4 regions of the Paenibacillus sp. BC26 genome follow, and region 3 is predicted to be linked to each of the others. Evidence: riboswitches for the same ligand, from Rfam matches in the RefSeq annotation. Region 3 holds a riboswitch; each other region holds the start of a gene.
The links. Region 3 has a riboswitch for cyclic di-AMP ahead of BM412_RS31620 (hypothetical protein). Riboswitches for the same ligand answer to the same signal wherever they lie in the genome.
Positions count from the first base shown of each region.

Region 1: linked by a shared signal. The riboswitch ahead of BM412_RS25260 (histidine kinase) and the one ahead of BM412_RS31620 (hypothetical protein) in region 3 are both predicted to bind cyclic di-AMP.
Region 2: linked by a shared signal. The riboswitch ahead of BM412_RS30720 (3D domain-containing protein) and the one ahead of BM412_RS31620 (hypothetical protein) in region 3 are both predicted to bind cyclic di-AMP.
Region 4: linked by a shared signal. The riboswitch ahead of BM412_RS17695 (3D domain-containing protein) and the one ahead of BM412_RS31620 (hypothetical protein) in region 3 are both predicted to bind cyclic di-AMP.

Region 1 is NZ_FPAD01000004.1:384,768-392,592, forward strand. Features, by position in the region: gene BM412_RS25260 (histidine kinase) at 1-2,097, opposite strand, end outside; cyclic di-AMP (ydaO/yuaA leader) riboswitch at 2,291-2,443, opposite strand; gene BM412_RS25265 (DUF445 domain-containing protein) at 2,645-3,904, opposite strand; gene BM412_RS25270 (zinc ribbon domain-containing protein) at 4,039-4,299, opposite strand; gene BM412_RS25275 (LacI family DNA-binding transcriptional regulator) at 4,546-5,547, shown strand; gene BM412_RS25280 (N-acetylglucosamine kinase) at 5,613-6,596, shown strand; gene BM412_RS25285 (6-phospho-beta-glucosidase) at 6,636-7,825, shown strand, end outside.
Region 2 is NZ_FPAD01000008.1:61,853-69,677, reverse strand. Features, by position in the region: gene BM412_RS30755 (PSP1 domain-containing protein) at 1-488, shown strand, start outside; gene BM412_RS30750 (initiation-control protein YabA) at 573-920, shown strand; gene BM412_RS30745 (tRNA1(Val) (adenine(37)-N6)-methyltransferase) at 998-1,777, shown strand; gene rsmI (16S rRNA (cytidine(1402)-2'-O)-methyltransferase) at 1,774-2,673, shown strand; gene BM412_RS30735 (AbrB/MazE/SpoVT family DNA-binding domain-containing protein) at 2,802-3,056, opposite strand; gene BM412_RS30730 (HD domain-containing protein) at 3,331-4,647, shown strand; gene BM412_RS30725 (TatD family hydrolase) at 4,668-5,432, shown strand; cyclic di-AMP (ydaO/yuaA leader) riboswitch at 5,620-5,905, shown strand; gene BM412_RS30720 (3D domain-containing protein) at 6,128-7,276, shown strand; gene rnmV (ribonuclease M5) at 7,393-7,825, shown strand, end outside.
Region 3 is NZ_FPAD01000011.1:32,650-40,474, reverse strand. Features, by position in the region: gene BM412_RS31650 (DUF5057 domain-containing protein) at 1-239, shown strand, start outside; gene BM412_RS31645 (hypothetical protein) at 368-2,245, opposite strand; gene BM412_RS31640 (PulJ/GspJ family protein) at 2,263-2,859, opposite strand; gene BM412_RS31635 (prepilin-type N-terminal cleavage/methylation domain-containing protein) at 2,843-3,439, opposite strand; gene thpR (RNA 2',3'-cyclic phosphodiesterase) at 3,628-4,230, opposite strand; gene BM412_RS31625 (spermidine synthase) at 4,255-4,995, opposite strand; cyclic di-AMP (ydaO/yuaA leader) riboswitch at 5,253-5,423, shown strand; gene BM412_RS31620 (hypothetical protein) at 5,548-5,964, shown strand; gene BM412_RS32965 (potassium-transporting ATPase subunit F) at 6,249-6,326, shown strand; gene kdpA (potassium-transporting ATPase subunit KdpA) at 6,358-7,825, shown strand, end outside.
Region 4 is NZ_FPAD01000002.1:280,920-288,744, forward strand. Features, by position in the region: gene BM412_RS17675 (methyl-accepting chemotaxis protein) at 1-181, shown strand, start outside; gene BM412_RS17680 (SGNH/GDSL hydrolase family protein) at 272-934, opposite strand; gene BM412_RS17685 (alpha/beta fold hydrolase) at 948-1,907, opposite strand; gene BM412_RS17690 (polysaccharide deacetylase family protein) at 1,985-3,007, shown strand; gene BM412_RS17695 (3D domain-containing protein) at 3,051-3,842, opposite strand; cyclic di-AMP (ydaO/yuaA leader) riboswitch at 3,951-4,155, opposite strand; gene BM412_RS17700 (ATP-binding protein) at 4,222-5,370, opposite strand; gene BM412_RS17705 (TetR/AcrR family transcriptional regulator) at 5,450-6,076, opposite strand; gene BM412_RS17710 (CAP domain-containing protein) at 6,207-6,908, opposite strand; gene BM412_RS17715 (HNH endonuclease) at 7,025-7,825, opposite strand, start outside.

The DNA.
Region 1 (7,825 bases), on a different contig from region 3:
TAGGCGCGCCGTCAGCTCCTGAAGCTCTTCAATCCGCTCCTCTTCGCCCGGCACCGCATCCGTTTGCACGTAATGAACATGCCAATCCGCTTTGAGCCGATGCGCAATCCGGAAGCCGCGGCGAATGAGCCGCTCCGCTTTCTTGTTCACCGTTACCGCAACGAAGATGGATTCATGACGGCGCCACGGGCCGCGCAGCGAGCCGTTGCGTTCCCACGATTCCAGACGTTCATCGACGTCGTCAGCGATCTCCCGCAGAGCAAGCTCGCGCAGCGCAATCAGATTACCTGTCTTGAAGAAGCCGCAGAGCGCGTCCTCAACGTCGCACATTTTATAGATATGACCTTCCCGCATCCGCTGCTGCAGTGTGTCAGGCGCCACATCGATCAACTCAACCTCATCGGCGAGGCGCAGCATCATGTCCGGAACCGTCTCCTTCACGGCCGTCCCCGTAATCTGCTCCACCGCATCCTTCAGGCTTTCCAGATGGTGGACGTTCATTGTCGCAATGACCGATATGCCGGCATTCAAAATCTCCTGCACGTCCTCGTACCGCCGCTTGTTCCGGCAGCTCGGCGCATTGGTGTGGGCCAGCTCATCGATGAGCACAACTTCGGGATTGCGCGCAATAATCGCGTCCACGTCCATCTCCGAGTAAACCTGGCCATCGCCGTCAATGGTCAGACGAGGCACCACTTCAAGACGGCCGGCCTGATCCTGCGTTTCCGCACGGTCATGCGTCTCCATAAGGCCAACCACCACATCGATTTCTTTGCGAAGCAAATCGTTGCCCTCGCGAAGCATCATATAAGACTTGCCCGCTCCCGGCGCCGCGCCGACATAAACCTTGAATTTACCGCGGCGAATCCGCTCGATCTTCTTCTCTACCTCTTGCGCACTCAGCCTCCGGTACGGCTCGGCGGTCATCTTCGGCGTCGCCCGTTTCGTTGGCAATACCCGCTCTCCCTCATGCTCGGCTCTGTCCGCCATGAAGAAAACGTCAATGTTGCGCATCTGTTTCAGCACGCTGCCCGCGATAGAGCCCTGGGCAATCTCCTGTGCGCGCGTCTGCTTGGAATGCCCCATAACGATGCGGGTCGCATTAATCAGCATCGCGTATTTAATGAGCGCGCGCGGGATTTGTCTTCTATTATTGACCAAAATCTCTCTAAAGCCGGCATCCACCTTCTCGGTCAGCTTCAGAATGGAACGTTTGAAATCTTCTCTTTCCTTCGTAGGCTCCTGGCTCGAATCCAGGAAGACGACAACCTCCAGGTCGCCGCTAAGACGCTTCGCAATTTGCTGCCCGCGCCGGATATAGATGGAACCGTTCCAGTGATACTGGGCCGCTACCAAGATGCGTTCCGTAGCGCCGGACGGCCCGATGAAGCCCTGCTCCTCGCGGTATTTCTCCAGAGACTCGTTCACGCCCTCGGCCATCAGCCGCAGGGCAATCTCTCTGAGCTTGCCAAGGTTCCCGCGCTTGAGCAGCCCGGGATCTTTAATATTGTTTAGACGCCCTTCATTCAGGCGTGACAGAATCGTTTCCGGCGAAGCATCGATTAACCGCACCTCGTCCGCCAATTCAAGCAGATCCGCTGACACCGTACATTCCGCTGTGATGCCTGTCAATTTCTGCGCAAGCTCGGTTACCCCTTCGAGTTCGTATACATTCACGGTTGTAATGATACTGATACCGTGACTCAGAAGAAACTGGATGTCCTCCAGACGCGTCGGAAATTTCGCTTCCGGACGATTCTCGTGCGCGAGTCCGTCAACGAGCAGCACCTCCGGATTCCGTTCCAGAATGGCATCCAAATTAAGATCCTTCTTCTCCACGTCCCCCTTATACCAATGAATGCTCGGGATCCGTTCCAAATCAGCAAGCTGCTCCACCGTTTCAGGCCGGCGCATCGTCGATACTGCGCAGATGACAACCTCAATGCCTTGCTGCTTAAGCGCTTGCCCTTCACGCAGCATATGATAGGTTTTACCTGAGCCGCTCACAGCACCAACATAAATTTTAAGACGGCCGCGATGAATTTTGGAGATGGATAAGAGCATTTCTTCAGGGGTTTTGCGGCGGTAACCAGCCATGACAACTTCGCCTTCCTTTCTACATCTTTAAACTTACATAATCTTCGCAAACTTATTCTTCTTTGTGTCCATCCTTACCTAATAAACAGCACAAAAAAGAAGCCTGCAGGGAATTGCCTCTTTAACACAGAGGAACGCCTCTCGCGGCTTCTAGGCACAAGTTATCATCAAAGTGTCTATTGCACGAACAATCGTTGCCTCTCTTATACGCTTTCGAGGTTAGCTGACGGATTCGGGCGTGAGAGTCGCCCTACTTAAAGCATCGACCAAACGGTCTGTTCTTCAAGATTCACCCCAGATGAGTGGTTCCCCCGATTTCTGTTCAGAAATTCAGCGCTATAGCAGAAGATTAAGCATGAATCGTATGTTACGCCTGCGCATGTCTTTTGTAAAGGAATGCCGCAAACGGTTTCGTTCTCATTTCCAGCCAACTGGCGCGAATATAACGCTTACAATGGAGTCGATCGCAAGCAGTCTCCCTCTACCTCACTAATTTGCCGTTTCTCGCAAATAAGGCGAAATAGAACGGACTGCCCGCTGCTTCCCGCTAGTTATAACCGAAGCCCATTTCAATTAACCGCAGCAGCAGCCCGATCAGGAAGCCGCAAACGGCGCCATTGACCCGAATCCATTGCAAGTCCTGCCCCACTTTGTCTTCAATTAACTCCACGAGCTGATCATTGTCGAGTCGATCGAGATTCTCCTTCACGAACGAGCCGATCTTCGTGTGATTGCGTTCAATGAGTCCGGCGATTTGCCCTTTCAGCCATTGCTCGGCATCCTGGACCAAACCTTGGTTCTCCTCCAAGCGATCGAGCAGGCTCTCCAGCATCGGCCAGACCTTGGCTGCAAAATCCTCCGAGTGAAGGAATGCGATGCCTTTCTCGCGCAGAGATTCGAACAACCGCGTCATCTCGCCATCCAGATCAAAGGAAGCGAGCAGCTCGTCGCGCAGCGCATCGAGCTGTCCGGTTTCGGCCAACCGCGAGATCAACATCTCCAGCCCTTGATGCAGATGCTTCATTATAACGGCGCGCCGGTCGGTGCCTTGTACCTTGAGCTCATGGATCTTCGTCAAAATAAAGGATTGCAGCATCGTACCCAGTCGATCCTCATCCAGATAACCGATGAACGCGTTGACCGCAAATTGCATCAGTCCGCCCAGATTGAGCCCTTTCACGAGCTGCATCGCCGCATTGCCCAGCTCGCGGCGCATCCCTTCCGTGCTCGCCCACTCTTCCGCGCGCTCCAGCAGCAGATCAAGCAAGCGCTCGTCTACGCCATTCTCCACCGCGTTTCGCAGGAAGCCGCGTAGCGCTGCTTCCAGATCGATTCGCTCCACCGCGGAGCGAATTTCCCCCGAGAGAACAGGGACGAGCTTCTCCAGCTCGATCGCGCGCAGCGCTCCCTCGAGCAGATGCGGTAGGCGCTCGCTGTGTACAGCCGAATGAGCCGCCTGCCGAAGGGCCGGCAGCAGCTGCTTCGCAAGCTCGATCTGCTGCAGCTTCTCGATCATGCTCTCTTTGGCCAGCAGCCGATCTTCCAGCACGCGCACGATGCCATCCGACATTTTCTTGCGATTGCGAGGTAACAGAGCCGTATGCGGAATCGGAATGCGCAGCGGATGGCGAAACAGCGCCGTCACCGCAAACCAATCCGCGAGCCCCCCGATGACGCCGGCCTCGAAGCCGACATGCAGCAAGCTGAGCCCCGCGCCGCCGAAAGGCAGCGTAGCTGCGAAACCCGTCGCCATGACACCCAGCGATATATTGGCAATATGTTTATTTTTTCTCAAATCGTTCGCCATGTTCTTCCTCCTACTAGTGCTTCTTTACACCATACCACTTCATACGAATCAGTTGCAAAAACAGTCGTGAATCCAACAAAAAAGAGACAAGACCCGAGGTCCGTCTCTTCCTCTGCCACAGCCGCTTGCGCTCGTCAGCTCTTCCAGCGCTCCAGCTTATGAATGCCGCGCGTGAAGAACCCTGTCGTAAACTTCGGAAAACCCATGTCGGCGAGCTTGCCCTTCACATGTGCCTTCATGCCTTCTGCCGTTAGATCAGGCAAAGTGAATTTGCCATCTGCGTAACAGTGGATGCAATACTTGAAGCTCTTCGCTCCGCCGGCTTCCGTGCCGTTTTTATCGCCTTTAGCTATAGGCATGCCGCAGCTTTGACAGTTCTTGTAGCTGACACTCACGTCAAACACTCCCCGAGGCTAATTTTGGATTTATTATATGCTTTTTGCGAAGGCTTGTACAAGAACGAAGCGGAAATTAAGCTTGAAAAATCAATGTGTCTCCTCTACAATAAGAAAAGAAACGAAAGTTAAAGCACTTTAACTTTTGATCCGAATAAAATAGTTTATATTGGGTTTTGATCCTATATTTTTTTGGATAAAAGTATAACCGCTTTAACTTTTCTCGCCGAAGGAGAATGCATGCGCATGAAGGTAAGTATTTTCGATGTCGCCAAGAAGTCGGGCCTCTCGGTTGTCACGGTATCCCGCGTGCTTAACGGCGCAGGATCTGTGCGTGAGAAGAACAGACAGAAGGTGCTTGAGGTGATGAAGGAGCTCGATTACCGCCCAAGTGCGGCAGCTCGCAGCCTCGCCCGAGGCAAGACCGGCATCATCGGTCTCATCATGACCACCATGCAGGATTCATTCTTCGATGAAATCGTGAATGAGATTAACGGCATTCTGGCTGAGCAGGGCTACTTCCTCGCTGTCGCCGTGACGAAGAGCATCAGTCAGGAGGAGAGTCACTACCTGATTCAAGAGGATCGCGTGGACGGCATCATTCTGCTCTCACCGATTGAAGAAGACCATTATATTATTGAAATGAAACGACGGAATATTCCTTACGTCCTTATCGATAACCAGAAGCCGGAGAACGATACCTACTCGATTACAGTGAACAATTACAAGGGCGGTTACACCGCGGCCAAACATCTGATTGGGCTTGGACATACATCCATTGCGCATCTCAGCGGCAGCGAAATGTTCAGAAGTACCAGTGAACGTCGCAACGGCTTCATGGAAGCGCTCCAAGAAGCCGGCCTCCAGCCGTTCGAGCTGGTTTCCGGTGAGTACTCGGCTGAGTTCGGCTATCAAACGGCTAGGCGGTGGATTGAAGAGCGGCAGCTTCCGGGCGCCGTCTTCGCCGGCGATGATTATATCGCCATCGGAGTCATCAATGCCTTTATGGAGGCCGGTATCCGCGTTCCGGATGAAGTATCCGTTATCGGCTATGACGATCAACAGGTCGCCTCGCTGCTGCGCCCCCTCTTGACGACGATACGGCAGCCGGCTGACCGTATCGGAGCAGCCGCTACTGAAGTGCTGCTCAAGCGAATCGACGGATCGATGAAGCGCGCAGCCAATCAGCGGATCGACCCTGAGCTCGTGCTTCGCCAATCCACCGGAGCCGTCAAGAAGCACGGCTAACCGGATCATACTTATTTGATTTCAAACGTTACTATGGAAAGCCTATTCAGACAGGAGTGGCACTAATGGCTTATTATTTGGGCATCGACGGCGGCGGCACCAAAACGCACGCCTTGCTCACCGACGAACACGGCAATGTGCTTGGCAAAGGTCAAAGCGGGAACGGCAATCATCAGCTTGATGCCGAAGGTGCCGCTCTCCATTTGGCGGAAGCCGTATCCGCGGCACTAACGCAAGCCGGACTCAACCGCGAGGATATACAGCATGCTTATTTCGGTCTTGCAGGCGCTGACCGGGAAGCGGATTATCGCATCCTGCATCCGATTGTGAGCGCGATCGGCCTGCCTCGCTATTCGATCAATTGCGATACGATGATCGGCCTTCGCGCGGGAACAGATCGTGCCTATGGGATTTCGGTCATTTGCGGCACCGGCACCAACTGCGCCGGCCGCAACAGGGAAGGCGTCCATCTCCAATGCGGCGGCTTCGAATACATGCATGGCGACTTCGGTGGAGGCGGCTCCTTGAACATCGAGGCGTTTCGTACCGTTATCCGTGCCTGGGACGGTCGAGAGAAACCAACGCTGCTCACTGATTTGGTGCTTCGATTCCTGGGATATCCCGATGTAGAGACGATGTTTCACGATTTCCTCGATCATGATAAGAAAGTGCCGATTGATGTCACGAAGCTGCTATTCGAAGCAGCGGCGCTTGGGGATGAAGCAGCGATTGCTATCCTTCACCATCAAGGGACGGAGCTGGGCAAGTCGGTAGTCGCCGTTGCTCGCCGTCTTGGGATGACAGGCGAGACCTTCGATGTGGTGCTCGCAGGCAGTCTGCTGACCCGCGGGGACCGCGGCGGCTGGATTCGCGGGCCACTTGAAGAGCTTGTATCGGCCGCGGCACCGTCGGCTACGCTCGTTACGTTGACAGTCGATCCGGTCTTCGGCGCTGTATGGTCTGCCATGGAAGCAGATGGCTTAACGATTGAACAGGATGTTTATGACCGTATGCGCGCGCTTGGCGAATTCGATGATATCAAACGATAAAGCATCATAACTTATTATTTGGAATAGGATGTGACCGGAATGGCAGACGGATTGAAAGTTGTTGTTATTGGGGGCGGTTCTTCGTATACCCCTGAGCTGGTTGAAGGGTTTATTCGGTTTCATCAGGAGCTTCCGGTACGCGAGCTGTGGCTCGTCGATATTGAGGCAGGGCTTCATAAGCTAAACATTGTCGGCAATTTAGCCAAACGTATGGTGGAGCGCTCCGGCCTTCCGATCGAGGTCCATCTGACGACAGACCGCCGCACGGCGATCAAAGGGGCTGATTTCATCAGCACGCAGATGCGCGTCGGCATGCTCGAGGCGCGCGGCAGAGATGAGTCCATTCCGCTGAAATACGGCGTAATTGGGCAGGAAACGACCGGCCCGGGCGGCATGATGAAAGCATTGCGGACAATTCCCGTATTGTTGGACATCTGCCGAGACATCGAGGAACTGGCACCTCAAGCGTGGCTGCTCAACTTCACGAACCCTGCGGGTATCGTAACGGAAGCCATCCACACCCATTCCAACGTACGCAGCGTCGGCCTATGCAATGCACCGATCGGCCTGACCAAATGGCTGACTACCGCATACGACACGGCGCCTGAGCACATTTACACCGAGTTCGTCGGCTTAAACCACCTGCACTGGGTCACCCGCGTAGACGTTAACGGCGAAGATAAGCTTCCCGAGCTGCTGAACAATACGGAAGGCTTCAGCGGCAAGAACGTCCCCCAAACGGGCTGGAATCCGGATTTCCTTCGCTCGCTGGGCGCACTGCCTTCCTATTATCTGAAGTATTTCTATATGACGGACGAGATGCTGGCCGAACAGCAAGAATCCTTCAAAAAGGACGGCAACCGTGCAGCAGTAGTGAAACGCGTAGAAGACGAGCTGTTCCAGTTATACGCGGATCCTGAGCTGAGCGAGAAACCGAAGCAGCTCGAGCAGCGCGGCGGCGCTTACTATTCCGAGGCTGCCGTTAATCTCATGAAGTCGCTCTATAACGGCAAGAACGATATTCAAACCCTTAACGTCGCTAACAACGGAACGATCGACTTCCTGCCGGACAGCGCATCCATCGAAGTCAACTGTGTCGTGACGAAGACAGGCCCGCTGCCACTGCCGCTGACGAATGTGCCTCTGCATGTGAAAGGATTAATTCATGCCGTTAAAACCTACGAGCAGCTTACAATAGAAGCAGCTGTCACCGGCAGCCGCGATATCGC
Region 2 (7,825 bases), on a different contig from region 3:
TCGAATTTACATTCGATCGCAACAAAATTATTTTTTACTTCACAGCTGAAGGCCGCGTCGATTTCCGTGAGCTCGTTAAGGATCTGGCCAGCGTGTTCCGTACTCGTATCGAACTTAGACAAATCGGTGTGCGGGATGAAGCGAAGATGCTTGGCGGTATCGGACCTTGCGGACGTGTACTATGCTGTTCAACTTGGCTCGGCGATTTTGAACCGGTGTCCATTAAGATGGCGAAGGATCAGAACTTATCGCTTAATCCGACCAAAATTTCCGGCTTGTGCGGACGTCTCATGTGCTGCTTAAAGTATGAACATGACAATTATGAGAGCGTTCGCGAAGAATTGCCGGCAGTTGGTAAGATTGTTGTTACTTCTTATGGTGAAGGTAAAGTAACCGGAATTAATGCGGGCTCCAAATCGGTTTATGTCCAGCTCTTTGATGGCGGCAAACCGAAGGAATTACCGCTTGATGATGTTGTAGTGAAATAAGTAAGCGAATCCGAAGCTGTATAGCCTTGGGGTGGAGACTTGAAAAAAGACATATTTAGTCAAATTAGCGAATTGGAATCCCACATGGGAAGCCTGCATCTGGAACTGGGAGCGATGAAACAGAAAATTAAGTCGCTCTTGGAAGAAAACAACCGGCTTAGCATAGAAAATCAGCAGTTGCGCAAAGTATTAAAGCGGGAAACGGCCAGTCAAACACCGAAGCCGGTACCGGCCGCTGCGGTGGAAGATGATTCTCATGCCATGCCAAACGATGAACCGGCGCTGGCAAGCGACGCGATTGGCGTTGGGCAAGGGTATGACAATTTGGCGAGATTGTATCATGAAGGTTTTCATATTTGTAATTTGTATTATGGACATTTGCGAACGGAAGGCGATTGTTTGTTCTGCCTTTCGTTTCTCAATAAGGAATAAAAGACAAGACCCTTCCATAGGGTCTTGTTTGCATATTCAAGCGGTTCGAATTTGGCAGACGTAAGGAGCAATGAAGGATGAATAAAGAAGTAATACTGGAGCCGAATGAAAGGCTGGATGATTTACTAACGCATCAGCTGCATATTATCCAGAGCCGGGAAGTGTTCAGCTTCTCCATGGATGCTGTCTTGTTGGCTCGTTTCGCGGCAGTGCCGCCACGCGGTAAAATCTTGGATCTGTGCACGGGCAATGGCGTGATCCCACTGCTCTTAACGACAAGGACAAAAGCCCAGATTGATGCCGTTGAAATACAACCTCGGCTTGCTGATATGGCAAGGCGGAGTGTGAAGGCAAATGGGCTGGAGGATCGCATTCATATTTATGAAGGGGATCTGCGTGACTTCTATAAACAGAGCGGCCATGGAAATTACGATACCATTACGGTAAATCCCCCTTATATGCCGGCGGGTACCGGTGACCAGAACGAGAATGAGCATTTTGCTGCGGCCAGACATGAGCGTAATGGGACGCTGGATGACATCGTGGCAGCCTGTGCGCGACTCGTACGAACGGGTGGTCGGGTTGCAATGGTGCACCGCCCCAACCGGTTAGTGGAAATATTGGAAACGTTCCGCAAATGGAAACTTGAACCGAAACGAATTCGATTCGTGCATCCGCATGCCGGTGCTGAAGCGAATATGGTACTTATCGAAGCGGCCAGAGATGGCAAACCGGATGTGAAGCTTCTGCCGCCTATGATCGTATATAATGAACAGCGACAATATAATGAAGAGTTAATGCGGATCTATTACGGAGATCAAGCGCCGGAAGCGGGAACGAGGGATTCAGACAAATGATCGTACAGCGAAGTTTTAATGCAGCAGATACGGGTAGTGATAGCGGAGCCGGAACATTGTATTTGGTTGGAACGCCTATTGGCAACCTAGAGGACATGACTTTCCGGGCGATTCGAATTCTAAAAGAAGTCGATATGATCGCAGCGGAGGATACGCGTCAAACACGCAAGCTGCTGAATCATTTTGAAATTTCGACCAGGATTGTCAGTTATCATGAGCATAACAAGGAGGCGAGCGGCCCTGAGCTTGTCCGGTTACTGGCAAGCGGACAATCCATTGCGCTGGTAAGCGATGCAGGACTGCCGGCTATATCCGACCCAGGCGCAGATCTTGTGGCTGCCGCCGCCGAAAATGGAATTGCAGTCGTACCGATACCGGGAGCCAATGCAGCGTTGTCGGCACTAATCATCTCCGGTCTGCCGACGGAGAAGTTTCTGTTTACGGGTTTCCCTCCGCGGGAACGCAAGTCGCTTACCGCTTGGCTTCAGCATCTACATAGGCAAGACGCAACATTGATATGTTACGAATCGCCGCATCGGATTATCAAGACACTTGCGGTGATGCTGGAGCAGCTGGGCGATCGGAAGATGGCGATGGTGCGTGAATTAACGAAACGACATGAGGAAGCTGCCCGAGGGACAATTTCGGAATGCATGGCTTGGTTGGAAGAGAACCCGCCGCTTGGCGAGTATTGCTTGGTTATTGCAGGGGTGAGCAAAGAAGAAGCCGCTCAATTACAGCAGGATGATCCGGTATGGTGGAGCGGGCTGGAGCTGGAGGAGCATGTAAGCCGATACGAAGAGCAAGGCGAGGATCGGAAGGAAGCCATCAAACGAACAGCACTTGATCGAGGGTTACAAAAACGGGATGTATATAATGAAGTAATGAAGAAATAGCAGCATGTAGGAAGAAAAAAAAAGACCTTCCTGACCATTATGGCTCAGGAAGGCATCAAGGAGTATAAAAAGGTTAGAATTAACAGGTTTGATAAATGTATTATAACCTATAAAACTAGATTTGTCTCTTATTTTGTAACAGGAGTCGGCATTTCCGTTAAACAAACGTTACAAACGATTTTGCCTTTGAAATAAGCGACATTCTCTGCGTTGCCGCAGAAGATACAAGCCGGCTCATATTTCTTCAGCATGATGCGCTCGCCATCTACATAGATCTCAAGAGCATCCTTCTCACCGATTCCGAGCGTACGGCGCAATTCAATCGGAATTACTACACGTCCCAGCTCATCTACTTTACGCACAATTCCTGTAGATTTCATCATATCTATTATTCCCCTTCACAATGGATTAACTCGTCATCATTCGACAAAATTCTATCATATAATGCCTTAATAATACCAACGTTTCCCATAATAGTCAACCTGGTTTTAGCGGTAATTGTGACCAGTTATCCCCGATTACCGTTGTAAATAGGCATTTGTTCTACATATATATAGTACTGCAAACGCAGTGCGGTTGGAAATGATATTGCGACATTATTCGACATTAGTTCGACAATTGTGTCGAATGATTGAACTTTAAGGAGCGTGATTCGACATGAGTGCTGCTCATCGAGAGGATAAACTCGCGGAAGAGAAAGTATTTAAGGACCCTGTACATAAGTACATTTACGTCCAGGATCAACTGATCTGGCAGCTCATTAATACGCGGGAGTTTCAAAGGCTCCGTCGAATACGCCAGCTCGGCACATCCTATTTGACCTTTCATGGAGCAGAACACAGTCGGTTCTCACATTCCCTTGGCGTTTACGAAATTACTCGCAAAATCATATCCCAGTTTGAGCGCGGCGGTTATACCGACTGGCCTAAGGAAGAGAAGCTCGTTGCGCTATGCGCGGCTTTGCTCCATGACATTGGACATGGGCCTTTCTCCCATTCCATCGAAGATGTGTTCGACAGCCACCATGAAGAATGGACCTGCCGCATTTTGCTTGGGAATACGGAAATTAATGCAGTCTTGCGTGAATTTGATCCGAGCTATCCGGAGCGCATTGCCGCCGTTATTTGCAAAACCTATCATCAGCCTATTGTAGTTAGTCTGGTCTCCAGTCAAATGGATGCCGACCGCATGGATTATTTGCTTAGAGATGCGTATTTTACGGGGGTGAATTACGGTACCTTCGATCTGGAGCGGATATTGCGAGTGCTGCGGCCTCATCAAGGCAGGATCGTGGTAAAGGAAAGCGGCATGCACGCGGTTGAGGATTATCTCATGTCTCGCTATCAGATGTACTGGCAGGTTTATTTTCACCCGGTCACGAGAAGCTCGGAAATTATATTGAGGCAAATCTTTCGAAGGGCAAAGGAGCTCTTCGGAAGTGATTACCACTTTCAAACCCTCATGAAGCCGATACAGATGCTGCTTGAGGGCACAATGGACATTGAAGGGTATTTGAATTTAGATGAAGCTCTTGTTCAAACAGCTTTCGCGCAATGGGCCCATGAACCTGATTCCGTGTTATCGGATCTATGCCGCCGGTTTCTCAATCGCAAGCTGTACAAATATGTGACGATGGATCATCCCGATGAGAAGCTGTGGCAAGAAATTCGTGAACAGCTGCAAGAAATCGGCCTTCATCCGGACTATCACCTGGAAATTGACTTTCCTTACGACATGCCCTACGATGTTTATCGTCCCGGTTCAACATCTGCTGCGGGCAAGGAGGAAAAACCTCCGATTCTGCTGCTGAGCAGTGATGAACGATTGTCGGAAATTTCAAGCCGCTCGGATATCATCCGATCTATAACGGGTATCCATCAAGGTAAGTACCACCTCTATTACCCGGAGGAACCGCTGCGCGAATCAGCCCACAGGCTGCCTGCGAAACTCCGCGAATTATTTGCTTTAATGTAGAAAGGGGTTCTTAAAGCACCATGTTAATCGACACGCATACGCATTTAGACTCGCATAAATTCGACGAAGACCGAGCAGAAGTTATCGAAAGAGCGCAGGCTGCCGGCGTACATAAGCTCATCAATATCGGTTTCAACCGTGAAACAATTCCAACCACGATGGCGCTTGCCGAGCAGTATTCCTTTATTTACGCCGCCGTTGGCTGGCATCCGGTTGACAGCATTGATATGCGTCCCGAAGATCTAGACTGGATTGCATCCCTGTGTGATCATCCAAAGGTCGTGGCGATCGGCGAAATTGGTCTTGATTACCACTGGGACACCTCCCCTAAGGATGTTCAGCAGCGTGTATTCCGCGAACAAATCCAATTAGCCAAGCAGAAACGGATGCCAATCGTCATTCATAACCGCGATGCTCACGAGGATGTCGTTCGATTGCTCCGAGAAGAGGATGCCAAGGACGTTGGCGGCGTCATGCACTGCTTCTCCGGCAGCTGGGAAACGGCGAAACAATGTCTCGATATGAACTTCTATATTTCGTTCGGTGGACCGCTTACATTCACCAATGCAAGGGTGCCAAAGGAAGTGCTTTCACAAGTGCCTCTGGACCGAATTTTGATCGAAACGGATGCTCCTTATTTGGCTCCTCATCCCCATCGCGGGAAACGAAATGAGTCTTCATTCGTCCGTCTTGTAGCAAACACAATCTCGGAGATAACGGGTAAAAGTGTAGAGGAAGTCGGCAAAATAACCACGGAAAATGCAATGAAATGTTTTGGAATCTGATGAAAACGGGTTTGAAAGCAAGGATTTGGGACTATTCTCGTGATAAAACTGATTTTGATTGAAGAAATTGCTTACTTTTCGCCTATTTTTCCTTGAAATTCGTTAAAATCGTCATTAATCAGTTCTTTACAATGTGGCGCGGTAGACGGTATGATTCATTTCAGAGCAACAAAACTTGTATTCCTTTTCCAATAAAACGCTTAATCTCCGGAGTTCGGAGAGCGGGGGAACCAATTGTTGAAACTGTTTGTATCAAGAAGAAACAGCTCGTTCGTTTCTTCCCCTTAAAAACGTGTTCGTCGACTAAAGGGCGACACGGTTTGGTACAAAGGCAGACAGTGATAGACATGAAATTCTTCTTGGGGTGAATTTTGCGACCGGCGCAGCTATTGTTATATCGTGCCATTAGCGAATAGGGCGACTCTCACGCCCGAATCCGACAGCTAACCTCGTAAGCGTCAATAAGAGAGATCAACCTCGTGAATGCAACTCCATGCTACCATTGTCTAATGGGAAGCCACGAAACAGATCCTCTGTCGTCGGGCTTCTTTTTGTTTGAAAGAAGCATAAACTGACGACAAAAGCTGTATTATGGAAGTGGTCCGGGGCTGAATTTGGAAAGAAAATCTCTATAGTCGCGTCTATGTAATCATGCGTAACAAAGGCGGCGGGGCTATGTAAGGAGGACCGAAGAAATGGGAGCACTCCAGCTTAAGGACACCCATGGGAAACGATCATCCAGCATGTCTTTCGCATTGCGATGGAAGCATGAGAACATGCGTTTAATTGTACTAAGCGCCATGATCTCAATCGCTATGACTTTCATGTTTCTGGTGTTGTTGTACGGAACGGCTGACAAGCGCGTGTCCGTAGTAGTGAATGGACGAGAAACCATTGTCTCTACGAAGCAATGGGTCCTTCAACGCCTACTGGATGAACAAGCTATTGCAATTGGCACTTATGATAAAGTGTCGATGCCGCTGGATGGCGGTATTAAAGACGGTGACCGTATCGTTATTAATCAAGCGGTGCCTCTTATTGTAAAAGCTGACGGCAAAGCAAGAACGTTGTACACGACAGAAAGAACCGTACAGGCGGCGATCGATCAGGCTCATATATCGATACGCAGTCAAGATAAGGTAGTACCTTCGTTATCTTCGTCACTTAAACCGAATATGATTATTTCAATTACTCGGATTGATACGAAGATCTCGGAGAGTACCCACCCCGTTCCTTTCTCCATTGTGAAGAAGGATGATCCCAAGCTAGCGCAAGGGAAAGAACAGCTTGTCCAAACGGGTAAACAAGGCACTGTCGTTAAACGTTATGAAAAGACTTTCGAAGACGGTGTCCTAGTCTCGCAGACACTGGTCGAGAAGCTGACCAAGTCACCTTCTGTCGATCAGATTGTTTCGATCGGGACGAAGAAGCCTGAACCGAAGGTAACGATGCTGCGGGCGAATTCGCCGAGCGTCTCGACCATGACGAAACGGGGCGTTACTTTCAGTGCAAAGAAAGTAATAAAGAACGTAACTCTTACGGCTTATTCAGCCGGCTTAGCTTCGACGGGTAAAGGCAAGAACCATCCACAGTACGGCATAACCGCATCGGGAGCACGTGTTCAGGAAGGCCGTACCATTGCGGTCGACCCGAAAGTTATTCCGATCGGCTGGTGGGTGTATATCGAAGGAATCGGTTTCCGCCGAGCTGAGGATACGGGCAGCGCAGTCAAAGGCAACAAGATTGATGTTTATTTTGACAGCGAGTCGTATGCCGATAAATTTGGGCGGAAGCGGGGCTATACTGTATACGTGCTGGGTCCGAAGAAACCGGAAGCACTGTAGACGTATTTCCGCGGGTTGAACATGCGTATCGTATTTCGCGCGTAAATATGCCATCATAAGAAGAGGCGATGCCTCTTCTTTTTGCATGTTGTACGGAAGGGAAGGAATGGAGTCCCATGATTAAAGAAATCATTGTAGTAGAAGGTAAAGACGATACGGTTGCCATCAAGCGTGCCGTAGAGGCGGAAACCATCGAGACCGGCGGTTCGGCGATTGGCGAAGCGGTTATCCGCCGCGTCATGCTGGCTCAGGAGCGCAGAGGCGTTATTATTTTCACCGACCCTGATCATGCAGGCGAGCGAATCCGCAAAATCGTGGCGCAGCGTGTACCAGGCTGCAAGCATGCTTTTCTCCCTCAGGAGGAGGCGCTCTACAAGGGAGATATCGGTGTCGAGAACGCATCGCCGGAAGCGATCAAGCGAGCACTCGCTAATTTGCGTACCGAAGCGACGTCAGACACTGCAGGCCTTGCCGAGGTCACGATGGATGATTTAATGCAAGCAGGCTTGCTCGTACATCCGCAAGCTTCGGACAGACGGCTGAAGATGG
Region 3 (7,825 bases):
TAAATCAACAGATGAATCTGGCATCCAGCCAATCTTTGAGTATCATACCGGCTAAGCATAGGGCTACTATAGTGCCTAGGCTTGTATGGACATCCGCCAACAGCAATATTGTAGCGGTCTCGGCTAATGGCGTCATTGAAGGCATCAATTACGGTTCAACGACGATCACCGTGTATGATCCCGTGCTGCAAATTACGCTTACTGTCAAAGTTACGGTCGACAAGAGCGACAAGTATTAAGGAGTAAGTAAGGGGCTGTCTAAACATCATCGAATGATGACGCGAGGCAGCCCCTTCTCATTGGTCAAACCAAAAAAGATGGCGCAGAGTCTTAGCTCTGCGCCATCTTTTGCGATTCATCATGAGACTTAATTCTGAACGGGAAGCAGCTTCTTCTGACCGATATTGACCCTGATTTTATTGACGCGTGGCAGACCGGCAAGCTGATTGATAAAGACGTCTTTATTGTAATCGATGACAAAACGGGCATGTTTCTGATCAAGTCTTCCTTCATCTTGTGGATCAAAAAACAAGGTGTTCCCGGTTTCAGTCGAGGTGGTATCACCAAGCACGGCGTTAATGGTGATGCCTTCCTTGGCAAAGAATCCGCCGTGAATCCAGAAGAGGGAGCCTACGCCATAGAGCTCAGCTGTTTGGTCGGTGTAGAAGAAGCCATCCAATGTATGAATGCTGGATTGTTTATAGCCATCGCCTAGCGGTTGGAAGGCGGTGACCCGATAGATGTCAATGGGACCATTGGCGATCATGACCAGCTCTCTCTTCTTGTCATTCACGACCATCCCGCGAATCTGAGCATCCATGATTTCATTGAGCTCATCATGCTGTAAGGAGAAAATAGTGGAATCCATTTCAAGATCGCCGATTAACGTTACTTTGCCCTTAACGAGAATGTTGGCTCGAATGGGGATAACGCTATTGGGGCCATCATTCTGGATGGTCAAATCACCATTTACGATAAGCCAATCATGAGTACCTTTTGAAGTGTAACGTATTTGATGGAGATCAGCTCCGACTGTTAGGTCTCCTTCTACAAATACAGCACCTGATAGGTTGCTGAACTGCGTATTCAGAGTGGTCATAGCACGATCATAATCTGCTTTAGCTTCATTATAGGAATCTTGCTCTTCGCTCGTAGCACCACTGTCAGGCAATGTAGGAGCCGTAGGAATGGTAATGGGGCTGATGGATTGTAATTCACTTAAGAACCCCTTCAGATGGGTCATTAGTGCATCCCCGGAATCCAGAGGCGTGTAGGCACTCCATAAGGCTTCTCTCAATTCTGGATCAGCACCTGTGCCCAGTGCATCATAAGCTTTATCGACGAAAGATTGCGCCACGTCGATAGATAGGAACTTCTTCTTTTCCGTTAGCTCCACTTTGGAGTCCAGGTCATGGAATTGAGGATCTCCCAGATTCTCAAGCGGCTGATAGGTTCCCTGTGGATCGATGCGATATTTAATTTTGCTTTGCGATTGGATTTGAATTTTACCATTCCCCAGGTCATCGCCGTCCGGCACATAGATGCCGTCCAATGCCGAGCGATCTTCAACCGGGTCGACATAAAGAAACTGTGTATTGGCGTTAAGCGGGTTGTTCAAGTAGGTATAGTTCGCGACATTTTGGATGAGCAGCTCATCGCCGGCATAGATGTTGCCTTTGAAGGAAGGTGCACCGTTGATGACAACATCACCCTCAGAGCCAAATGCATATTTCAGAAAATCCGGGAAGGTATCCAGCGTCATATCCTGTACCAGATCTCGCTTGACGCCATTCACTTCCGCTTCGGCTGTTACACGAATGGTGGTTAAGAAGTCTTCCGTGCTGGATTGAGTGGCAGTGCTTTGATTTTGACAATATAACCGTTGTTTTAAAGGGTTGACCGTACCGAGAATGCAGATGTTTTTGATACGATATTCCGGCTTCTTGGCTTCATCGAGCTCGGAGATTCCATCCTCATATCCGGTGAAGTTTTCCACGAATTCCTCTACATTCTGGGTTAATAGGGATGGACTGATCGATTGATTATCGAAGCGCGCCATAATGTGTGCCATCGCTTCACTAAGCGCCTTATCCGCAAGATGCACGGTTTGCAAATTATCCTCCGACTTCTGTGTCCGTGCCGCTCCGCCGATCGTAGCGCCAAGGACAGCTACACCGACGAGAGTAAAGAGCAGCATCATAAACACAACAAGTAAAAAGGCAGAGCCCTTTTCTTCACGTAACATCAGTCAGCTGCCTCCTCTTAAAATCCGAATCTGCTTTCTAATTTGAGATCGAAATTTCGGTCTCCATATTCCTGGCGCAGCTTAAGGTTAATTTCAATCATCCCGCTGCTGCAGCCCGTTTGGCCACTTACGCATTTTAATGTAATGGATGATGACTCATTATCTGTTGGAGTGCTTTTCGGCACAATCTCCGAATCGATGACGACTTCACGATTACCGATAAACAGAGCGCTCTTATTCGAGGTGTTAGGTTTAATGCTGATGACTTCACGCAGAGGGTCATCGCCCGTCTCTATAGGATCTTCAGAAGAAATCTCCGGCAGCGTCAGCGTAATCGACTGGCTGAGGCTGGCATCGGATTGCGAAATCCGGCTCGGTCCAACCCGGTACAATTCGGTTATGATGGAGGACATGATCAGATCGCCTTCGTCTCGAAGGGAGTTCTCGACGCGAACCTTGTTGTATGTATTCATGCCAAACGTAATGGAAGAGTAAATGACACCCAGAACGACGGACAGTAAAGTCAGCGAGGCAATCAGCTCCACTAGCGTGTAGCCTCCTTCTGCATCCTTACCGGTCAGGCGCTTTCTCAAGCTGTTAACGAATCGATTCATCGGTTATGTATCCCTCCACTTCCGAACGCTCCCGTTTGCTCGGACCGTTATCGCTACTGTGAGGCTCTGCCTCTTCAACTTCAACCTTGATAGGAAGTAGATATTTATCAATTCTTCCGCCATCGGGAGATGCTGTTCTTGTATCGAGCGAGTCGTAGAGGTTCTCTTGGAAGCTGATCGTGACATGATAGAGGATATCGTTGATTTTGGGATTCAAAATATAGACGAGCGTCTGCGGATCCCCTACGAGATCCTTATAATTCGTACAAGAACCGCTGGCTTCGGCACAGCCGCTTGAACTAATTACATTACGATCCTCACCAATGCCAAGCGGTTGTCCAACCTTGAAAAATTTGGCCATCTCATCAAAATCCGATTGTTTCTGCATATAAAACAGTGTATTTCGTGCCAGATTAACCATTACGGTCTTATTCTGGTTGCCCTTGGCGTAGGAGAGCGCATGGACAAAAAATCCTGTCATCGCGAGTCCGGCGACGGAAAGGATAATGAGGCAGGTCAAGATTTCAACTAATGTAAAGCCACTCTCTCCAGATGGCTGCTGCTGCTCGGTTACTTTCATAAGCATCACAGTTCCCTTCGTTATTCGCACATTTGCAGTATCTATTCGACACAGAACGTCGCAATTCCTCCTAGTTCTAAAGTCTCAGCGCGATAAAAATAAACCGTTCCCACTTAAGCGTAAACTTAAGAGAAACAGCGTTTTATTGATAGGACTAATTACTTAGTCATCGAGCGGGCGGCGGCCAATCAGTCAACGAGCGGAGCTACCGAAATAGCCTCGTACATGGGGCGTCGCTGCAGATGAGTTTGGTAGAGTGTAATAGCATCCGCTGACCACTGGAGCGGGGTGCCGGAAGGAGCAGTCTGAACCTTGAAGCCGCCAAGCTGTGAAAGCTCGAAGGATTCCACGCCGGCGTAGTTCCGTGCAAGCGTGAGATGGGGGTTGTACGAGCGGCTCTCGGGCATAAGTCCCAGAGGCTTCAGCTTCTGAGCTACATTTTGTTGCAGCTTATGCAATTGCTCGACATCGCCATGGACGCCGGACCATAGGACGGAGGGGCGAATCGGGCGCCCGAAGACGCCGAGAGAGTCAACCCTCAGCTCGAAGGCGGGAACAGCAGCAGCAGCTTCGCGAAGTGCTGTTGATATCGCAGGAATAAGCGCGCTCGGCGTATCGCCCAGAAATTGCAGCGTAATGTGATAATCGTCCATATGTGCCCATTTGCGAAAGGGAAGCTCTGACTTGATGTCCTCGCACAGAATAGATAAAGACTGCTTTATGGTATCCGGAACGGAGACGGCGGCGAACAAGCGGACCGTTTCTGCCGAAGTGATGGCTGGCGTATTCATAGATTCCTATCCACCTCTCTAGTGCTAACGATCTTCGATGATATAGCCTTGCCCCAATTCGAGCTCCATAAACCCGGCCATGCGGCGCGTCTGATAGAGGATCGACTCGTTGCTGCCCGTAAGAATGTAATTGCGCCGATCGGACGCACTTTCGGCTGGCAACGCAAAAGCTTGCACAGACTGAAACACTTCCAGCAGCGTCGTATAGATGGCGTTGATATGAGCATCATTTTCACGTTTACCCATCAGATTGATGAGGATTGCGCCGTTCTCATCCAGCTTGGAAACCACAAGCTCGAAGAAGCCCTTTGAAGTCAAATGCCGCGGCGTTCCTTTATCGGAGAAGGCATCGAGCACGATAAAATCATACGTATGCTCATCCTCACATGAGAGCAGCTCGCGCCCATCGCCAACCACCACATTATCGTCGCTATAGCCAAAATATTGCCTGCTTAACGCCACGACCTGCTCGTCCAGCTCCGCAACCTTAAACCGCTTCCCCGGGCAATTCCCCGCGATCGTTCCGATACCATGTCCGATGATAAACACACGCTGAAACGCTGAATTGCTGCTGTCCATGAGGTGAATCATAGCCTGGGGATATTCAAACAAGATCCGCCCGGGTTGATCTAAATCCATAGCCCCTTGCATGGCATTGTTCGAGAACTGGAGGACACGGAATCGACCGCGCTCTCCGCCATACTCACTCGTATCGTAAACGGTAATTTCATGCTGTCCGCTGCTTTCCCGGTGCAAAATCTGCACGATGATTCAATCTCCTTCGCCTCAGTAAACCTACTAAGTCATTATGAAATCCAGCGTATCGCATCTCTGGGCCGGATTCAATGCCGAACGAAACTTTGGAAGCAATTCTAAGATAATCCATCCAAAATGAATGAGCCACCTAAATGTAAGCGCAACAATCAGCGCAATCCGCCCGAATTGGCAAAAATAGAACGATATTCCGCGTTTGCAGGAATGATCATATGGGAATAAGATTTGTCTCAACAACTGAAGAAACCTTTGACCAAACGCTGAATCCTCGAAAGGGGAGCGGGGGAACCAACCTGAAGCCGTCTCATGAATAGAGCGGCTTCTCGGGGTGAATCCACAAACAGGCGCTGCTTGTTCAGGTAGGGCACTCTCAAGCCCGAATCCGACAGCTAACCTCGTAAGCGTATGAGAGAGAACCCCCTTCAATCGAGCTTGCAACAGCTTGTTTCTTTACGCTGTGATGAGGCCCGGGAGTAGAGTTTCTCTGCTCCCGGGCCTCTTTGTGTTGTCTACCTTCTACTAACAATCAGGAGAGTGAGTATGGTGAAAGATTGCAAGATTAAAGCGATTGAGTTGTTTCAATTTGATGGGGAGCTCACCGATGAAAGGCTGCCCGGACATAGTGAAGACTGTATTTGCGGTTTGCTCGCCATTACCACGAATGACGGCGGAAGTGGATTCATTGAATTTCAGATGCACGGCTGTAACCTGAGGGGGGACATTGTGCAGTGGACGGCCATCTACCAGCGAATTAAGGGTCTGACACTTGAGGAGAGTTTGGAATATATCCACCGGAAGCAGGAAGCATGGGGAACGGAACGCACGCATTTGATGGAATCGGCATTAACGAGCCTGGCCGAGCAGCTGGATTACTCAGCGAAAGGCATATCCAACCCTAATTGCGCATTATGGAATCGCGCGTATTTATTCGACCATTCGCAGGCCTATGTATCCTTCTAAACGGCGATAACGGCAATTTTTATACTTTTTTTACACCCTAGCCCCGTTATCTTTACCCCGTTTTTACAGCAACCCGTATTAAGATTTCACTATACCGATGAGGGGGAAGCCAAGTATAGATTAATCCCTAATGGGGAAAATATTCTCAATTCACTGGTGCAGTTACAGGGAGGTAGTAAAGAGAAATGATGAATGATTTTGGAATGGTAGTATTGTTTGTTGCTGCATTTTCTATATTTTGGGGATTTCTTAAGTTTTGTGAGAAAGCCTAGGGAGGTAACGCTATGATTATCGTCGGTATTATTGCAGCTGTTCTAATTTTGTACCTTGGATTTGTATTAGTAAAACCTGAAAAATTCTAAATGGTAAGGGCGGAGGATTCATAACATGAGTATGGGATTCATACAGGTTGCCATAACGCTTATCATCATTGGCTTATTGGTTAAGCCGGTAGGCAGTTATTTAGTTAAAGTCTTTCAACGAGAAAAAACGGGGCTCGACCGTGTGTTCGGTCCCTTTGAACGCATGCTGTATCGGTTGATGGGCGTACGCGAAGATGAAGCAATGGGATGGAAACAGTATATAGCGGCCGTCCTGCTTACCAACTTCGTCATGATGATTCTACTGTATCTGGTCCTGCGGGTTCAAAGTTTCCTGCCGCTCAATCCGGATGGGATCGGCAATATGCCGGCAGCGCAGGCTTTTAATACAGCCGTATCGTTTATTACGAATACAAACTGGCAGTCGTACTCAGGTGAGAATGGACTCTCATACTTGTCTCAATTGCTTGCGATCACCTTTCCGATGTTCACGTCGGCGGCAACCGGCTTTGCAATAGCGATTGCGTTCATTCGCGGACTCATCGGTCGTCAGGATAATCTGGGTAACTTCTATGTGGATATCGTACGCGGAATTACGCGTGTATTCCTGCCGCTCAGCTTCTTGGTTGCATTGTTCTACGTATTCCAAGGCATTCCGCAAACGTTCCAAGGTGCAGTAGATGCGACCACGATTGAAGGGGCTCAGCAGACGATTACCAGAGGCCTTGTTGCAACACTGGAATCCATCAAAAATCTCGGTACGAACGGCGGAGGATGGTTCGGTACGAATGCGGCGCATCCGTTCGAGAATCCAACACCGCTTACGAATATGGTGCAAATCATTAGCATGATGCTGCTTCCTACAGCGCTTGTCTATGCTTTCGGTTTGATGATTAAGAACAAGAAGCAGGGCTGGGCCGTTTTTGGTGCGATGGGGCTCATCTTCTTGGTTATGCTGACTGTCGTATTTGTATCCGAGTATAGAGGCGTTCCGGCTCTTGATGCGGCCGGCCTTCACGGAAATATGGAGGGCAAGGAAGTAAGGTTCGGCATCTCTGAATCCGCCTTGTTTACGGCAGTGACGACAGCGGCAACAACAGGAGCCGTAAACAACATGCATGAATCGTTAACACCGATGGGCGGTTTTGTAGCGATCGCCGAAATGATGCTGAATAACGTATTCGGCGGTAAAGGCGTCGGGCTGCTCAATGGGTTATTGTATCTCATATTATCGGTATTTATTTGCGGTCTGATGGTTGGACGCACGCCGGAATTCCTCGGTAAGAAAATTGAAGGAAAAGAAGTGAAGCTTGCTGCAATTGCGCTGCTCATTCATCCTTTAATTATTCTGGCACCGACCGCGCTTGCTCTTGCAACGCCGGCGGCTACCGCGTCCATAGCGAACGCAGGTACGCACGGATTATCCGAAGTGCTTTATGCCTTTACGTCCGGCGCAGCGAACAATGGTTCCGCCTTTGGCGGTCTTACCGCGAATACCGATTTCTATAATGTAGGTATTGGTCTGGTTATGTTGTTTGGCC
Region 4 (7,825 bases), on a different contig from region 3:
AATTTCAAGCGCCATCCAAAGCATCTCTGCCATTACGCAGCAATCCGCGGCAGGCACTGAGGAAGTATCGGCTTCGATGAACGATCAAATCGGCTCCGTGCAGGCCGTAGTTACGGAAACCGAGAAAATGCAGCAGACGGTTATGCAGCTGCAGCGTACGATGTCGATCTTCAAAATCTAATTCACTACATATGAAACCTAAAGAAGACCTCCCGCTCCAGCCATCTCTGGTTGAATCGGGAGGTCTTCTGTCGTAGCGGCAGATGATAATTTAGGATAGCCCTTGCGAGTAATCAAATCCGACCGCTTGCAGGAAAGCTCTTGCGAGCACCGCATGACCGGCTTGACTCGGATGAACGCGATCCCATGCAATCGTTGCCGGGTAGATATGCTCCATGACCCGGTTGAATGCAGCCTGCGTATCCACAAACAACGCATCATGCTTAGCTGCTATTTCTCGAACGATCGCGCCGTAACGATCCATCTGAGCTCTCATGGCATCGTTTGGATTCGGTTCAAGGTAGAACGGCGTCATCAATACGAGCCCTTTGAGCTTCGGTCTTGTTTGTATTACGAGTTCTTCTAAAGTCGCCGCATACTCTTCCGGGTACACATGCGACTCTATAATCAGAGGGGTATCGAATTGACGCCACACGTCATTGGTACCGATCATAATCGACAGCCAATCCGGCTTCTGGTCGAGCACATCCGTCTGCCAGCGCGCCTTCAAATCAAGCACTGTATTTCCGCTCGTCCCAACGTTGACAACGCGAATGCCGCGTTCCGGATAGGCTGCAGTCAGCAACGCATCCACTAGGCCTGCATACCCTTTGCCGATTGCATCGAACAGCCCTTCTCCTACAGGCCGCGCTCGGCCGCAATCTGTGATGGAATCCCCAATCATGACAAGCTTATCCTTCACCTCTAACAACATGAACGTACCCTCCCTATTCCGCTAAGAAAAACTGCATAATTTTATCATTCAAGCCCGGCAATCCTTCATGGCCGAAATCCGGAAAAATTTCAAGCCGCTTCTTCGAGCCGATCTTGTTATAGGCCGCAAACTGTGTGGATGGCGGGCAGATCGTATCCATTAAACCTACGCCCATCAATACTTCACCTTGAATTCGGTCAGCCAAATGCTGAATGTCTATGTAACCCAGCTTCGTGAAAATCTCATCCTCACGCTCATGCTGCGGATCGAAATGGCGGAAGTACGTACGCAGCTCATGGTAGGCGTCCTTGGCCAGGTCCATTTCCCATACGCGTCTGTAGTCGCTGAGGAATGGGAATACAGGCGCAAGCTTCGCTATTCTCGGCTCAAGCGCCGCACAGGCAATCGTCAAGGCGCCGCCTTGCGAGCCGCCCATGGCGTAGACTCGGCTCGGATCAACTTCCGGCATATGCAGCGCAATGCCTGCCAGCTGAGCCGTGTCGAGGAAGATATGGCGGAACAACAGCTGATCCGGCTCGTCATCAAGACCGCGGATGATGTGACCGTGATGGGTATTGCCTTTAACGCTGCCGGTGTCTTCGGACTTGCCGCCTTGACCGCGGCAATCCATTGCGAACACGGAATAGCCGAGGGATACATAAGCGAGACGCTCCGTCCAATCGCCGGAATGTCCGGTATAACCGTGAAATTGAACAACCGCGGGATGTGGCGCTGCCGCGTTCCGAGGACGCGCATATTGTGCATGAACACGCGCACCTTTGACGCCGGTGAAATAGAGATCGAAGCATTCCGCCTGCGGCGTTTGGAAAGCACTGGGAATAAGCTCGACTGCAGCATCTGTCTGGCGCATTTCCGTTAATGCGCGATCCCAGTATGCATCGAAATCAGCAGGTTTCGGATTGATTCCTGTATACGTTTTCAATTCATGAAGCGGCATATCAATGGCTGGCATGTTCTATCCCCTTTTCAACTTATTCCCTTACATGTTACGTGTTTGAGACTAACCGTGTAAAGAGGGATCTTTCATGCATGATCAAAGGATGGCAGGGCAAAATGAGATCGACCGAGTACGGCATGCTGCACAAGTACATTATCGCACGGAGCGGAGGGACTGGGAACATGTTCGGGATGCCTGTAACAAAGCGGGTGTTAGTGCTGCTGCTTGCCTGGACCGCATTATTAAGCTCCTCGTCGCATGCTGACGATGCCGGCTCCTCGCCTGCCGACTTGCCGCGAGTCGGCAGCGTCAGCGAAAGCGAGCCACAGCAAACAGCTGAACATCATGGAAACGCGATCGGGATCGGCGCCGGTGGTGTCGGTACCAAACACGCCGAACCTTCTTTCAACAGCGAACAGAAACGCAAGAAGAAACGCAGTGCCATGTCATGGGTAAAGCTGCAGCAGCAGTTTCCCGGTTCGTTCGTCGTCTGGGGCCCGCGAGGGTCGCGCAGAGTGGCGCTGACCTTCGATGATGTGCCTGATCCGCGCTATACGCCTCAGGTGCTGGAGATTCTTGCTCGCTATAAAGTAAGAGCCACTTTCTTCGTCGTCGGCAACCGTGCAGCCAAGCACCCCGCTCTTGTACGGCGCATGCGTAAGGAAGGCCATATTATCGGCAATCATTCGTATGATCATGCGGTGTTCTCGCGCATTTCCCGCTATGCTTTCGAGCAGCAAATTTGGCAAACCGATTGGATTCTGCGTCCTCTTGCCGGATACAGTCCGAAATTTATTCGACCACCCTACGGCGAGATTACCCCTCAGCAAGTGGATTGGCTGCGGCGCAGAGGTTACATCGTGGTTAATTGGGATGTAGATTCCGTCGACTGGAAGAGTCTCGACAGCAACAGCATTCTCATCAATATCAAAAGAACGCTGCAGCCCGGATCGATTATTTTGCAGCATGCCGGCGGCGGCGAAGGACAGGATTTATCAGGGACGGTCGCTGCGCTGCCAAGGCTTATCCGGATGCTCCACAGCAAAGGGTATCAGATCGTCACGCTGCCCGAGCTGCTAAATAAACCAGAAGCTCGCGGTACGCGGACGAGGTAAAAAAACGGCAGCCCCACTGGGCTGCCGTTTGCATCGCAATATGCTATTCCAGAACAAATACTTTCACGTATTGGAAGCCAAACATCTTGGCTTGCTCTTGCGATTGCGGTACGAAAATATCGATACGGTCGCCTTTGATGGCACCGCCCATGTCTGCTGCTATGGCCATCATGCCGCCAACCGGTAGTCCGCCATGGTCATAACCCGTTACATAGACCTTGCTGCCCAGCGGGATGACGTTCGGGTCAACTGCAATTGTTCCCAGCTTAAGCGGGTTACCGAAGTAGTCCACTGCGCCCCACGAGCCATTCTCCGAAGCAGCGGCTGTATAAGCACTTGCTTTAGCTTGAACAACTTCCGAATAGTTATAATTGCTGTTGCCGATTGTGATGATTTCTTCTTTCTTGTCCAAGGAGGTCATTTTCATCGACTTCCCTACTGCTGCTTTAGACGCAGCTTTTACAGCTTTCGGTGCCGCTTTCGCTTTCATTTTTGCTTTTGAAGCTGCCTTAGGTGCTGCCTTTGCTTTTGGTGCTGCTTTAGGTGCAGCTTTCGCTTTCGCGGCCTTCTCTTTCGGCGCCGCCTTAGCGGTTTCCGCCGTCTTCACAACTTTCGAAGCAGGAATCACGATGGTAAGCCCTGCATAAATGTTGTTCGGATCAATCATCGGATTAGCTTTCAGCATTTGCTGAAGGGAAATGCCAAACTGCTTGGAAAGCTCCCAGAACGTGTCGCCGTCTTTCGCGCTGTAGGTCGATGCTGCGCTTGCCGAGTGTGTAAGAACAGCAAAGCTCAGCGCCGCAATAATCGCGCTTTTCTTCCATACCTGTTTCATCAAGTTGTATTGCCTCCTTTTGATTTACGGATGTCATCCACGTCCAACAGGTGTGGATTTATTCCGTCATCGCGATGAAGGACACACAGCTTAACAGCGTGTCATAATCTTCCTTATCGCATGCGGCCTGCGAGGTTAGTTGTCGGATTCGGATTGAGGAGTTCAACCCTACGCTTCGTGAAATAAGCGATTCACCCCAGCGCCAATTGCGCGTTCAGCACTGCATTCCGATCAAGCGGAATGTCAGGCCGGAGGGCAGTTATGCCACTCCCTAAAAGATCCCCCGTACGTTACGTTTCGGCTCGCGTAATAGAATACCATATCCGGATTAGTGAATCCTACCGGTAAATACAGGAACAGCACTCGGAATTACCATGATTTATACATTTCGCGGAAGAAAGATGCTGACCGTGGTCCCTTTCCGAGGGGTGCTCGTAATATCCATTCGTCCATGGTGGCCTTCGATAATTCGATAGCAAATCATAAGACCAAGCCCCGTTCCGCTGTCTTTCGTAGTAAAGAACGGACCGCCCAGCTTAGGCAGCTGGTCATGCGGGATGCCGATCCCTTGGTCGATGATTTCGACGATCAGCTCGCTCTGCTGATGCAGCTTCATGTCAATCGTAATGACGCCTCCACTCGGCATGGCCTCGATCGCATTCTTAAGCACATTGACGAATACCTGCTTCAGCTGGTTCTCGTCGCAGAGCAGCTCCGCTGAAGTGGCATCCGCACGCGAGACGATCTGTACGTCGCGGAGAATCGCCTGCGTCTCAAGCAGCGTCAGTACGCTTTGAATGATTTTGACCAAGTCATGCTTACGGAACTGATTGGCCTGCGGCTTGGCAAGCGCCATAAATTCCTGCACGATCGAATTGATGCGGTCCAGTTCGACGAGCATAATATCGAAATATTCATGATACTGGTCGATCTTCGTCTTCAGAAACTTCGAGAAGCCGATCAGCGACGTAAGCGGATTGCGGATTTCGTGTGCGATGCCTGCGGCCATTTGACCGGCGACAGACAGCTTCTCCGACTGAATCAGCGCTTCCTCTTCCTTCTTCCGCTCACGCATATCACGGAATACGCTTTGCACGACCGTGCCTTTATTCAAGTAATTGCGAATGCGTGTACTGGATACCTCGACGTCGATGATTTCCCCGCCTTCCGCAATCAGCTTGCATTCCAGAAACTCGTTGGGCTCATCCGTCTGCATAATTGCCTTCACACGATCTGCGGATCGCTCCCTGTAATCGGGGTGTATGTAACGGAAGCTCATATGACCCGTGGAGAAGTCGCTTTCCGAAATATTCAACAGTTTAAGACCTGCCTGATTGGCGAACAGAATATCGTTCCCGTCATGTACAAAAATCGGCTCCGGCAAATATTTGATCAATCGTTGGTAATTGTGCATATCAGACCTGGCATCGACATCGTCCATTCCGTCCACACCATGATTCCCTTTACCCAGCTTCCTCTTCACATTCAAAGCAAGCGACTTGTTATAATATACGGCTTTCCGCCTCATGTCTCATACCCTCCGGGTGATGAAGTGTTCATAAGGATTTCGCCTCTAATTCTGACAAACCCTGCACAGTGAGAAAGTTTTAATGTTCCTTCATCCCGCGAATCAGCGTTTGAATGCCTTGCTTGAAAATCGGCATTGTGCGCTTAAGCAGCCCCTCTGTCGGCTCTGAATGGTTGCTGTAAGTGCCGATAAAGCCTTGCAGGTAATAAAACAAGATTCGGCCGTTGTTTAAGGCTGCCTCTTGTGTCAGTCCCTCTGACCCCTCAGTGACCGCACTATGTAACACCTTCATAATGTGGGCGAACAGTCTGTTGCGGATGACGTTGACTTCAAGCTCCGGCTGAGGATCATCGACGCGTACCGAAGCGGACATAAACAGGACTGTCTGCAGACTGCCGCTCGTCAGGCTGAAGAGAACATATTCGCTGCATACGGCGAGCAATTTATCCAAGGCGGCCGTGTCCGGTTTCGTAATTTCGTCCAGCAGCTTCTGTTCGAGCGTGAGCAGCGACGGAATCGCAATCTGCTGAAGCAGCTCTTCTTTATTTTTGAAATATAAATAAATGGCGGTATGCGAGCAGCCTGCTGCTTTGGCAATTTCGCGCATCGTTACTGCAGAATACCCCTTCTCCGCAAACAAAGCTGCTGCTGCCGCACGAATCGCGGCTTTCATCTCTTCCGTTAATTGCTGCCTTCTTGTGGTCATAGGAGGGACACCTCATGTTTGTTTAGTTTGGTAACCGTTGGTCACAGAATAACCGATGGTTATTGCAACGTCAACGTTAACGCAAAAAAGAGCGGCCGATGGTCGGCCGCTCTTAGCTATTCATATTGGATTAGGACGTAAATTCTTGTACCCACTCGCCGTTGTAATAAGCAACGCCGATTTTGTTAAAGTTCTTGCTGAGGATGTTCGCTTTATGACCCGGGCTGTTCATCCATGCCTGCATTACTTCTGCCGGCGTACGCTGACCCTTCGCGATGTTCTCACCTGCATACGAGTAAGAAACGCCATAAGCACGCATCATATCAAACGGCGAACCGTAAGTTGGCGAATTATGATCAAAGTAATTGTTCGTATACATATCCTTTGCCTTGTCCAAAGCGACTTTCGTCAAGAGCGTATCGGATTTCAACGTGCCCAGACCTGCATTGGCGCGTTCTTTGTTAACGAGTGTAACGACTTGAGCGGCAAACGTGCTCTTATCTGTCGTGCTAGTACCTGTGTTGGTGTTTGACGATCCGCTGTTCGACGATCCGCCGTTCGAGGAACCTGTCGTAACCGGAACCTTGATTGTCATGCCCGCCCAAATGATATTCGGGTTCGCAATGTTTGGATTCGCTGCAATCAGCTTGCTGAGGCTGATCCCGTATTTCGTTGCGATTTTGTACATCGTGTCGCTGTTCGTAACCTTATACGAGACGGAACTGTTCACTGTGGCTGCTTCTGCCTTCTGCAGGGCTGCTCCTCCTCCAGCCACGATCAAACCGGCTGCGAGTACGCTAGCTACACCTATACGAAATGGTTGCATCTTCATGAATATTTCCTCCTTGTTATGGTTATCGTGTGTGCCGACCTTTCGACGCCACCCATGTTAACACGGGGAAATAACAAAATACACCTCATAAAATATGGAAACCAATCGTTTCGGTGTTAAAAATCATCGAAAACAAAGTCCAATTTATCCGCCTTTTTCAGGTTGCAGGCCGCACATGCGCAGACGCAGTTTGCCGGAGAAGAAAGGCCTCCCTTCGACTTCGGCAGCACATGGTCAATCGTGTCCCCGTAACGGCCGCAGTACTTGCAAATATAGTCGTCGCGCTGCAGCACCAGCAGCCGGAAATCCGTCTTCGTATAGAGCTTGTGAATCAAGCCCGGATTGATAATGCCGGCGGCACCTTCCTCCACCATCCGCACGGCCATCTCCGTCGGAATATCGGTTGACCAGCGCTTGCCTGTTTCACGGTGACCACGCAGCCGAATATGTCCGCGGCCACGATCATTAAGGAGCGACGTCTTGTATGTAAAAGCACCCTTAATCGGCATGATATTCCGATTCGGCGGACGCACCGCAACCTGTTCAACCCCGCTGATTTCCGCTTTTAAGCTTTTGATCTTCGCTGCTTTGGATCGTTTGTGACGGCGTTTGCGCTTGCGCTTTGTTGCAGGTGCCGGGACAGCTTCGGCGGCCGAAACGGCAGGGGCCGTTTGCGTTTGGGCACCTGTCGAGTCATCGTTCGCTCGGTCACGGTCAGCGTCGGTTGTTGCCGGCGATACAGAGGCTGCCTGTCCATCTTGGACTGCAGCAGTCTGCTTGGACACCGCATGGCGCTTCTTGCGGCGGCGTTTCCGCTTCCTTGCCGGCTTGGCAGGAGCATCCTCCTCGGCATTTGCATATCGCTCTGCCGCTTCATCCTCATCGACATGCTCATCCTCACGTTCGATTTCCGGAAA